DNA from 3 places in the Exiguobacterium sp. Leaf187 genome. Region 2 is predicted to be linked to each of the others. Evidence: predicted binding sites of a transcription regulator. Region 2 holds the regulator's gene; each other region holds the start of a gene.
What was found. The regulator Rex, encoded in region 2, represses fermentation and respiration genes when NADH is low (regulators of the CRP and FNR family bind a similar motif). The targets are predictions, from matches to a motif close to TTGTGAAATATTTCACAA.
Positions count from the first base shown of each region.

Region 1 (3,280 bases), 780 kb from region 2:
TGCCGTACCGAAATAATAAGCGGTATCCGGGAAGAACCCGACTAGTCCGACGAAGAAGAATACGAAGAAGACATTCGTTACCTCCCACACTGGTGAGAGATAACGAAGAATCAATCGATTCGTTAAGTGATCCCGCTTCGTATATTTTGAATAAAAGGCGTAAAATCCAGCACCGAAGTCAATTGAGGCAACGATGAGATATCCGTACAGGAAAGTCCAAAGGACCGTAATTCCTAGTGTTTGAACGTCCAAATCGTTCCCTCCTTACTTGTTATCATCCACGAACATAGCTTCCCCACGCGCGTGGTGGTTTTCAGCAAGTTCTTGAAGTTCTTTTCCAACCGGGTTTTTCTTGAACATCCGTAATAATACGACTGTACAAATCGTACCGAGCATCAAGTACAAGGCACTGAATAGAATCAACATCGGACCAACAGCAGTTGATGTCGTCGCCGCATCTGCTGTCCGCATGATGCCGTACAGTGTCCAAGGTTGACGACCAATTTCAGCATACATCCAACCTGCTTCAATTGAAATCATCGCCAGAGGTCCACCGATGAAGACACCTCTTAAAATCCATTTGTTATAAGGATTTAATTTTTTCAAACGGAATGCCAAGATGAACAAGGCAGAGATGGCAGCCAAATACATACCAATCGAAACCATGATATCGAAGAAATAGTGAACGATCAGCGGTGCTTGATCTTCTTTTGCGAACTCATTTAGACCAATGACTTCTGTATCTGGAGCTCCACCCGCAAGAATTGAGAGTGCATATGGGATTTTGACGGCACCCTTGATTTCATAACTGCCGTCTTCTTGCTGATCAAGTATCCCACCGAAGATCAACTCGGCTTCACTTGTCGTTTCAAAATGCCATTCAGCAGCTGCGAGTTTCTCTGGCTGGTATTTCGCCAAGTATTTCCCTGAGAAGTCCCCGACAAGTGCCGTCGAGAAGGCAAAAATCAATCCAGCCATGACCGTTAAGCGAAGTGCTTTTTTGTGATACGCTGTTTCCGCTGCCGAGAGTGTTTTTTTGCGGAGTAAGTGGAACGCCGCGATTGCCGCCAAGATGAATGCGACTGTTAAATAAGCCGATACGATGACGTGTGTTGCTTTTGTAGGTGTTGCTGTATTGAACATTGCTTTCAATGGTTCAATTTGCGTTAGCGTTCCGTTGACGATCTTAAATCCTTCCGGTGAGTTCATGAAGGAGTTGACCGTCGTAATGAAGAATGCTGATGCTGTCGCACCAATGACGACCGGAATCCCGATCAACCAGTGTAACCATGGGTTTTTGAACCGATCCCACGTGTACAGATAAATACCGAGGAAAATCGCTTCAAAGAAGAATGCGAATGTTTCCATAAATAGCGGTAGTGCGATCGTTTGACCAGCCACTTGCATGAGTGACGGCCAAAGTAGTGATAATTGCAATCCGATGGCCGTCCCTGTCACGACACCGACTGCGACGGTAACGACGTATCCACGCGTCCACCGTCTTGCTAATAAAATATAATCCGGATCTTTGCGTTTCAGACCGATGAATTCAGCTGCGAGTACCATGAGTGGTACCCCGACGCCAATCGTCGCGAATATAATATGAAACGCTAATGTGAGCCCTGTCAACAATCGACTGAGCAATACGGGATCATTGAACATGTATATAGCCCCCTCTTCCTAAAACATACTTCTCTATATGGTCTATAACCGTATCATAGAGAACATAACCCTTTATGTCTGTTTATAATGTTTGATGTAACAAATTGTTCACATGTGCACGTGATTTTTTTCACAAAATGTTCGAAAACTCCTATTCTTACATATATAAAAAGCTTTCCCATTCTTGATTTCGAAAGGGAAAGCTTAATGTCCTTTATTATTTCATAAAACTTTTTAAACATATTCTCGGAAATAATGATCGAGTAAATCAATCACAAATGGAATAGCGGATTCATCTGGATTCAAGGTTGGTTGATGAAGTCCAGATGTCGGATTGTCGACTCCAAGCCAAAACATCATCCCTGGAATTTCCTTCAACATGAATCCAAAGTCTTCTCCTGTCATTGCTGCATCACATTCAATGTAGTTCGCATTCATCTTGACGAATGATGAAAATTTATCAACGATGTGTCGGTCATTGACGACCTCGTAATAACGATTTCCGAATTGCAGATCAATCTTGACGCCAAAGGAAGCTTCGATTCCTCGAATGATGTCACGAACGCGTCGTTCCAGTTTTTCCATGTCTTCTCCATTGAGTGCGCGCATCGTACCGTCAAGAACTGCTCTACCGGCGATGACGTTTTCTCGAATCCCGGCATCGACCTTTCCGATCGTGATGACGCTACAGTTCATCGGATTGATGGATCGGCTGACGATTGTTTGCAATTGCATGATTAGGGTTGCTTGCGCGACGACCGTATCAATCGTCAAATGAGGAAAGGCCGCGTGACCACTTTGACCATAGATCGTGATATGGACTTCTCGAGCACTCGCGAACAAGACGCCGGGACGGCTTGCAATCGTACCGACTGGATACTCCGGTGCGACGTGAAGACCATACATCTCACTTGGACGATATTTTTCAAACAACGGACTTTTAATCATCGGTTCTGCCCCGCCCGGACCTTCTTCCGCTGGTTGGAATAAAAAGACGACATCATCCATGACCGGCAATTCAATGATTCGTTTCATCAACCCTAACGCAATCGACGTGTGCATATCGTGACCACAGGCATGCATGAAGCCTGGATGTTCCGAGCAAAATGGAAGACCTGTCGCTTCTTCAATCGGTAACCCATCAATGTCTGCCCGGTATCCAATCGTCCGATTCCCAGTCAATCCTTTCACTCGAACGAAAACACCCGTTTCAAACGTATCATACGTGACACGATCTGGTGGATAAGCACGAATTTGTTCCAATATAAAAGCTTGCGTCTTAAATTCCTTGAACCCTGGTTCTGGTATTTTATGAAGCGCGCGCCGCATTTCAATGGCGTATTCCATCTGACTGACTTCCTCCTTCTTCTTTTACGATGTCCCAAAATGCTTGAACTTGTTTTAGTTCAAGCATCGATTCCGTAGACAAAATCCATGTATCTCGCTTTAATATCTTTCCGGACGATGTTTTTAACGGAAGCTGCATGACTTCATTTGATTGTTGGATCGTCGACTCGGGTAAAATCGCAAATCCAATTCCATGTAGAGCCATCTGCTTACATGTCTCGATTTGATCGACGACCAGCGTCCGAGATGGTGGACTTGCGAACCGATCTTG
Region 1 covers NZ_LMPR01000009.1:1,119,612-1,122,891, forward strand. The annotation lists gene ASF99_RS10145 (cytochrome d ubiquinol oxidase subunit II) at 1-252, opposite strand, end outside; gene ASF99_RS10150 (cytochrome ubiquinol oxidase subunit I) at 265-1,662, opposite strand; gene ASF99_RS10155 (N-acetyldiaminopimelate deacetylase) at 1,897-3,009, opposite strand; gene ASF99_RS10160 (LysR family transcriptional regulator) at 2,993-3,280, opposite strand, start outside.
Region 1: ASF99_RS10150 (cytochrome ubiquinol oxidase subunit I) is a predicted target of Rex. The motif match lies at 1,781-1,798, and genes of this name have one in related genera.

Region 2 (3,280 bases):
TCTTCGCGATTTCTTCTTGTTGCTGTTCGAACTGTTTCATTTCTTGATCGTACAATGCCGCTTTTTGTTCCAAGTACTTCGTGTAGTTACCGGTGAACTTACGGCAGACATTGCGTGACAGCTCATAGACGACATTGACGACTTGGTCAAGGAAGTACCGGTCGTGCGAGACGATCAGAACGGCACCACGATAACCACCGAGGTAACTTTCGAGCCAAGCGAGCGTATCGATATCGAGGTGGTTGGTCGGCTCATCGAGAATGAGGAGCTCTGGTGCTTGCAGGAGCATCTTCGCTAAGGCGAGACGTGTCCGTTGACCACCGGATAACGTTTGGATCCGGCGCGAATAATCGTCCGGATAAAAGCGCATGCCGTGCAGGACGGAGCGGATATTCGCTTCGAACTGATAACCACCCGCTTCTGAGAAGTCGTGTTGCGCTTGATCGTACGTCTTTAGGAGACGATCGTACGCGACCGGATCGTTCAAGATATGCTCCATGCCCATTTCGATTTCCATCCGGCGTAGTGTTCGTTCTTGTTCTTGGAGATGTTCAAAGACGGTCAGCATCTCGTTCCAGATCGTCTCGTTCGATTCAAGACCACTGTCTTGCGCGAGATAACCGATTTTGACATCCTTGCCTTTCATGATGTCGCCCGAGTCATGACTGAGTTCGCCAGCGATGATTTTGAGCAAGGTCGATTTACCGGCACCGTTTCGTCCGACGAGCGCAATCCGGTCACGCTCTTGTACTTCCAATTTGATATTTTCTAAAATCGGCTCAACGCCGAATGATTTCGAGAGTTGGTTGACTTGTAAGAGTATCATTTCCATCCATCCTTCCACCCTTTAGTCTATCACGAACAAAAGCGCGAGGTCCTGCGGAATATATTATTTGTGACTCTATGTGAAGTGGTTTACAATCAAGGAGAGTAGAAAGCTTTTTGCAAAGATTTGGGTGCCACGATGGATGTGGCCGAAGGGGGAACTGCAGGATGAATGGACCAGACACAAAAATTCCACAAGCGACAGCAAAACGGTTGCCGCTATATTATCGCTTCATCCAAAGTTTATACAATTCAGGCAAGCTCCGCGTCTCTTCTGCTGAGTTAAGCGAGGCGGTGAAGGTTGATTCAGCAACGATTCGTCGCGATTTTTCCTACTTTGGGGCATTAGGGAAGAAGGGGTATGGATATAACGTTCAACATCTCTTAACGTTTTTCCGCAAAACCTTGAATCAAGATGAGGTGACGAATGTTGCCTTAATCGGGGTCGGTCATCTCGGAACAGCGTTTGCAAATTATAACTTTTTAAAGAATAATAGTACTCGGATAGTCGTTGCGTTTGATGCGGACGAAGAGAAGGTCGGAACAACGACGCATGACGTTCCAATCTATCATGTTTCGGACATGAAAGAACAAATCGAAGCGAATCAGGTCGATGTTGCCATCTTGACGGTTCCATCCCAGTTCGCGCAGTCAGTAGCGGATGAGTTAGTCGAGTATGGTGTGACTGGCATCCTGAACTTTACGCCCGCGCGGTTGAACGTGCCAGCGAGCGTCCGGGTCCATCACATCGATTTATCGATCGAGTTGCAGTCGTTAGTTTATTTCATGAAGCATTATTCGCAATCAGCTGAAGGAGTGAAATCATAATGGAAAACCTTATCCCGTCAACTATAGCATTCATCGGACCAGGTAGCTTAGCACTAATCGGTGTCGTCGCATTAATCATCTTCGGACCGAAGAAGTTACCTGAACTTGGTCGTGCTGCGGGTCAGACATTGAAAGAGTTCAAGAGCGCAACGAACGGTATCATGGACGACGATAAAAAGGATGAACCGAAAGAGAAGTGATTGAATCATGGCGATTGATCAAGAACAAAGCGTGACGTCGCATCTGGACGAACTGCGTAAACGGATCGTCTGGTCGCTTATCATCGTCGTCGTCCTGTTCGCTGTTGCATTTCCGCTCGTCCGACCGCTCGTTCGCTTCTTGCAAGCGGACTTAAAAGAGCTCGGTATCGGTTTGAATGCCTTCAACGTCGCAGATCCTTTAATGTTGTATTTGAATCTTGCGTTCATCATCGCAATCGTGCTGGCATCGCCGTTCTGGATGTATCAACTCTGGGCATTCGTCCGCCCTGGTCTGTATGATAAGGAGCAAAAAGCGACATTGACGTATATTCCGGTCATCTTCTTTCTATTTTTGGCTGGTGTAGCCTTCTCATACTTTTGGTTGTTACCTTTCTTATTAAAAGTTTCGACTGAACTAGGGAAGGAACTCGGAATCGAACAAGTCATCGGAGTTGAGAACTACTTCAGTTTCTTAATCCGATTAACGATTCCGTTCGGTCTTCTTTTCCAATTGCCGGTCGTGACGATGTTTCTGACACGTCTTGGTCTCGTGACGCCAATTTTCATGCGAAAGAATCGGAAATATGCGTACTTTGCGCTGTTCGTCGTTGCGGCATTGATCGCACCGCCGGACGTGACGTCACATTTGATGATCTCGGTCCCATTGTTCGTTCTCTATGAGATCAGCATCTTGATTTCTGCGCGGACGTACAAAAAGGTCTTGATCCTCGAGCAACAGGCAGAGCTTGAACGACAGGCGGATTTGATGCGTGAATTGAATAAATGAATCGTGAATTCCTTCCGACGATTTTGGAAGGAATTCTTTTTTATGAAAGCGTTATTTTTATATTGATAAAGCAGTTAGCGATGCGTATACTAAAGTTAATTCATGGGGGCTTAGCTCAGCTGGGAGAGCGTTTGGCTGGCAGCCAAAAGGTCGTCGGTTCGATCCCGATAGTCTCCACCATATTCGTACACTTCAAACTCTTGAGCATTCAAGAGTTTTTTTGTTGTTTTCAAAATATGGAAATGCAATATAAAGTGTCAATAAAAACAAATAATTATATAAAACAGACAGAACCGAATTGTTTATTTCCATCTATTTCATTAAACTAAATATACAGAATTTTCGTTTAACTGTTTTGTTGGTAACATCATTATAGTTTTTTAGAAAAGGGGAAAAGAAGCATGAAGAAGGAAATCGCACTCTTGGCAGCTGTCTTGATGACATCTTCCAACTTGGTCAGTGCTCAAGGAGCACTGTCCTCGCAAGATAAGGCAAGCGGTCAAAAGCCGCACGCCCTCTCACTTAAGAAAACAGGACAGGAGAAGGTGTATAAGCAGTCTGACAAGGTCCGTGTCGTCATCGAGATGGAGCAGAAGCCGGCGATTCAAATCGCGCAGGCACAAAACAAGCGGTATAGCAC
Region 2 covers NZ_LMPR01000009.1:1,897,698-1,900,977, reverse strand. The annotation lists gene ASF99_RS13860 (ATP-binding cassette domain-containing protein) at 1-826, opposite strand, end outside; gene ASF99_RS13855 (redox-sensing transcriptional repressor Rex) at 994-1,653, shown strand; gene ASF99_RS13850 (twin-arginine translocase TatA/TatE family subunit) at 1,653-1,853, shown strand; gene tatC (twin-arginine translocase subunit TatC) at 1,861-2,640, shown strand; tRNA gene ASF99_RS13840 (tRNA-Ala) at 2,745-2,820, shown strand; gene ASF99_RS13835 (S8 family serine peptidase) at 3,042-3,280, shown strand, end outside.

Region 3 (3,280 bases), on a different contig from region 2:
ACAGCGCAGGAAAAAGAAGCAGCGGACTTCGTCTCCGTCGTCTTGGCCGATACGGAACGAGTCTGGGCGAAAGAATTTAAAGAAGATGGTAAGACCTATAAAAAACCGACACTCGTCTTATATACGGATCAAGTTAGTTCGGCTTGCGGACAAGCAGGGAAGTCCGTCGGTCCCTTTTACTGTCCCGGTGATCAGAAATTATACATTGATTTAAGCTTTTATAATGAACTGCAGACGAAATACGGAGCACCGGGCGATTTTGCGATGGCCTATGTCATTGCGCATGAAGTCGGGCATCATGTCCAGACGTTACTCGGAAAATCGGATGAGATCATGCCACTTCGAAAGCAAATGAGTGAGGAGAAGTTCAATAAATACCTCGTTCGATTCGAGCTACAGGCAGATTATTATGCCGGCGTCTGGGCGCATCACGCGCAAGGAGAAAACTTGCTCGAAGAAGGCGATCTCGAAGAAGCGTTGACAGCAGCCAATGCTGTTGGGGACGATACGTTACAAGAGAAAGGACAAGGATATGTCGTACCGGAGAGTTTCACCCACGGCACATCGGCGCAACGAGAGCGTTGGTTCCAAAAAGGCTTTGATAACGGCACGATCGAAGGCGGAGATACATTCAAAGCGAAGAATCTATAAAACGAAGCAACGACAGTCCTTTGAAATATCTTCCAGTCATTTCTGTAAAGAAGAGGGAAGGATTCAAAGGGGAGTGTCGAAGTTGAAGCACATCAGTCTATTTCTATTGTTCTATACGGCTGTCGTCGGATTGACGTACATCGTGTCACGATTTGCGCCAGACTTGTTGGTCTATATGGTCTATTTCGCCATTGCATCATTACTTGTCATCACAGGCTATTTGTTGAAACGACTCGTAATGAAGCGCTAAATACCAAAAAACCTGTGTTCTGCTTGCGCGGAACACAGGTTTTCGTTATTTAAAAGCCATCTTATGAACGGAACATCGTCGGATCATCTGGAACGTTCTCCAGATAAGCGATCCGTCCGTTTTCATCGAGACGTGCGATATCTTTTCCGTCTTGCGTGAAGACACTACCGTCTGCCCGTTTTCCGCAAACTGCCCAGCGTGTTTCATATGTTCCTGGTGTTGTTTCTTCCCAGCCTGCATACATGTGCTTAATGTCCTGATTCGCCGTGAACACATGACGGACGAACTGTTTCCAGGCGTCGATGCCGTGCTTTGGTTGTCCGTTCAGGACGAACGTGATGTCTGTCGTGAATAAGGAAACGAGATCCTCAAAAGCTTGTTCATCTGTGCGTGACGCGTCGAATAAGTCGAAATAACGATTCAATACCATAGTAAAAACCTCTTTCTGTTCATTAAAGTGTCATCATCCGGTCTGTGATTAACGCATGCAACCGTTCTAAATGCTCCGGTGGACAGGAGGCGTCGATTGCTTGACGGATCGAGCCAATCGATTCGCGCTTCAACGTCGATTGCCACGCCTCTTCCGCCTCTGTCATCAGATTCGAGAGTAGACCGATTTCCTGTTCCTGAATTCCCATCAAATCCTCAAAGACACCGCTTGACGCATACAACGTCTGCTTGCCCTCGATCGCTTGATAAATGTCAAAGATTTGAATTTCGTCTGCCGGACGTCGTAAGCGAAAGCCGCCTTTGACACCCGGTACGGAATACAACAGATCCGCCTGGACGAGTTTTCGTAAGAGCTTTTGGAAATAAGTCGGCGAGGCACCGAGTTGCTGGCTGATGAATTCACCGGGCAACACAGCGCGATCCGGAAGGAAGGTCAAAAGCAACATCGCATAGACGGATTGCTCGACCCCGGTTTTCATTTGCATGAGAAATCTCCTTTCGTTAAACGTGGATAATGTATATCCATAATAGTTTTATTCGAAAGAATTGTCGAGTCATATGCTCTCACAAAACCGTCACACCTTTTCGACAGCATCTGCATGGCATCCCCGTTCCGGATTCGGTATACTAAATGTACGATATGTGAAAATATTCACTAAAAGTCGTTCACACTTTGTGAAAGGACGTTTGTATATGAATCCATTAAAAGGAATCGTCCAGATTCCACGTAATATTCTCATTCAATTCATCATTGCGGCTTTCTTAATGGGGGTCGCGGTCGTCGGTCAGTCATACGGCATCGTGTTGACGGTCGATCGCATTTTCCTAAAAGAACAACCGTTTGAAGCTGTCATTCCGTTACTGCTCGTCGTCCTCGGGATGTTATTGCTCCGAGTCGCCGTGACGTATTGGAACGGTCGTCTCGGTACGACGTTATCGGCACACATGAAGCAGGCACTTCGGGAAGCACTCGTCGCGAAATACACAGGTCGTTCGGTCGAGATGATGCTACAAGGGCAAGCGGGACAGAAGGTCAGTGTCTTGCTCGACGCTGTAGACGAGATGGACAGCTACTACAGTCAGTACTTGCCGAAAGTTGTCCAGACGACGATCGTTCCCTTGATGGTCTTGATCGCGGCATTCAGCTATGACTGGATCACCGGTCTCGTCATGATGATCACGGCACCGTTCATTCCGTTGTTCTACATCATCATCGGCATCATGACGCAAAAGCGGGCGGATGCTCAACTCGAGAAGATGACGGCATTCTCGGGAACGTTCCTTGATACGTTGCAAGGACTGACGACCTTGAAGTTATTTGGTCGTGCGAAACGACAACGTGACGTCATCGAAAAAAGCAGTCTTGATTTCCGGGATGCGACGTTAACGGTCTTGAAGCTCGCCTTCTTGTCGTCGTTGATGCTTGAGTTCATCTCGATGCTCAGCATGGGAATGATTGCACTTGAGGTCAGTCTGCGCTTGATTTTGTTCCAAAGTATTACCTTCATCCCGGCGTTCTTGATGCTCGTGTTGGCACCAGAATACTATCTTGCCTTAAAAGAGATGGGAGCTGCCTTCCATACGGGACGCGGTAGTGTCGCGGCAGCGAAACAGATCGCAGCCGAACTAACGGCAGACGATCGTCCTGTTGCCTTTGGGCAATCAGAACTTTCGATGAACCGTCCACCACGAATCGTCTTGAATGAAGTCGGCTTTACGTACCAAGAAGGACGTTTTGCCTTGCAAGATATCGGGCTTACGATTGAGCCGTATCAAAAGGTAGCGTTGATCGGTCGCAGTGGGGCCGGTAAATCGACCGTCTTGCAGTTGATTGCCGGACTTGCGGATCCACAAGAAGGACGGATTCTACTCGACGGAACCGAGCGCGGTCAGGTGGAGGAAACAAGCTGGTTTCGTCAGTTGAGCTAC
Region 3 covers NZ_LMPR01000012.1:23,330-26,609, forward strand. The annotation lists gene ypfJ (KPN_02809 family neutral zinc metallopeptidase) at 1-651, shown strand, start outside; gene ASF99_RS17305 (hypothetical protein) at 734-901, shown strand; gene ASF99_RS15440 (nuclear transport factor 2 family protein) at 963-1,331, opposite strand; gene ASF99_RS15445 (Rrf2 family transcriptional regulator) at 1,354-1,836, opposite strand; gene cydD (thiol reductant ABC exporter subunit CydD) at 2,045-3,280, shown strand, end outside.
Region 3: cydD (thiol reductant ABC exporter subunit CydD) is a predicted target of Rex. The motif match lies at 1,992-2,009, and genes of this name have one in related genera.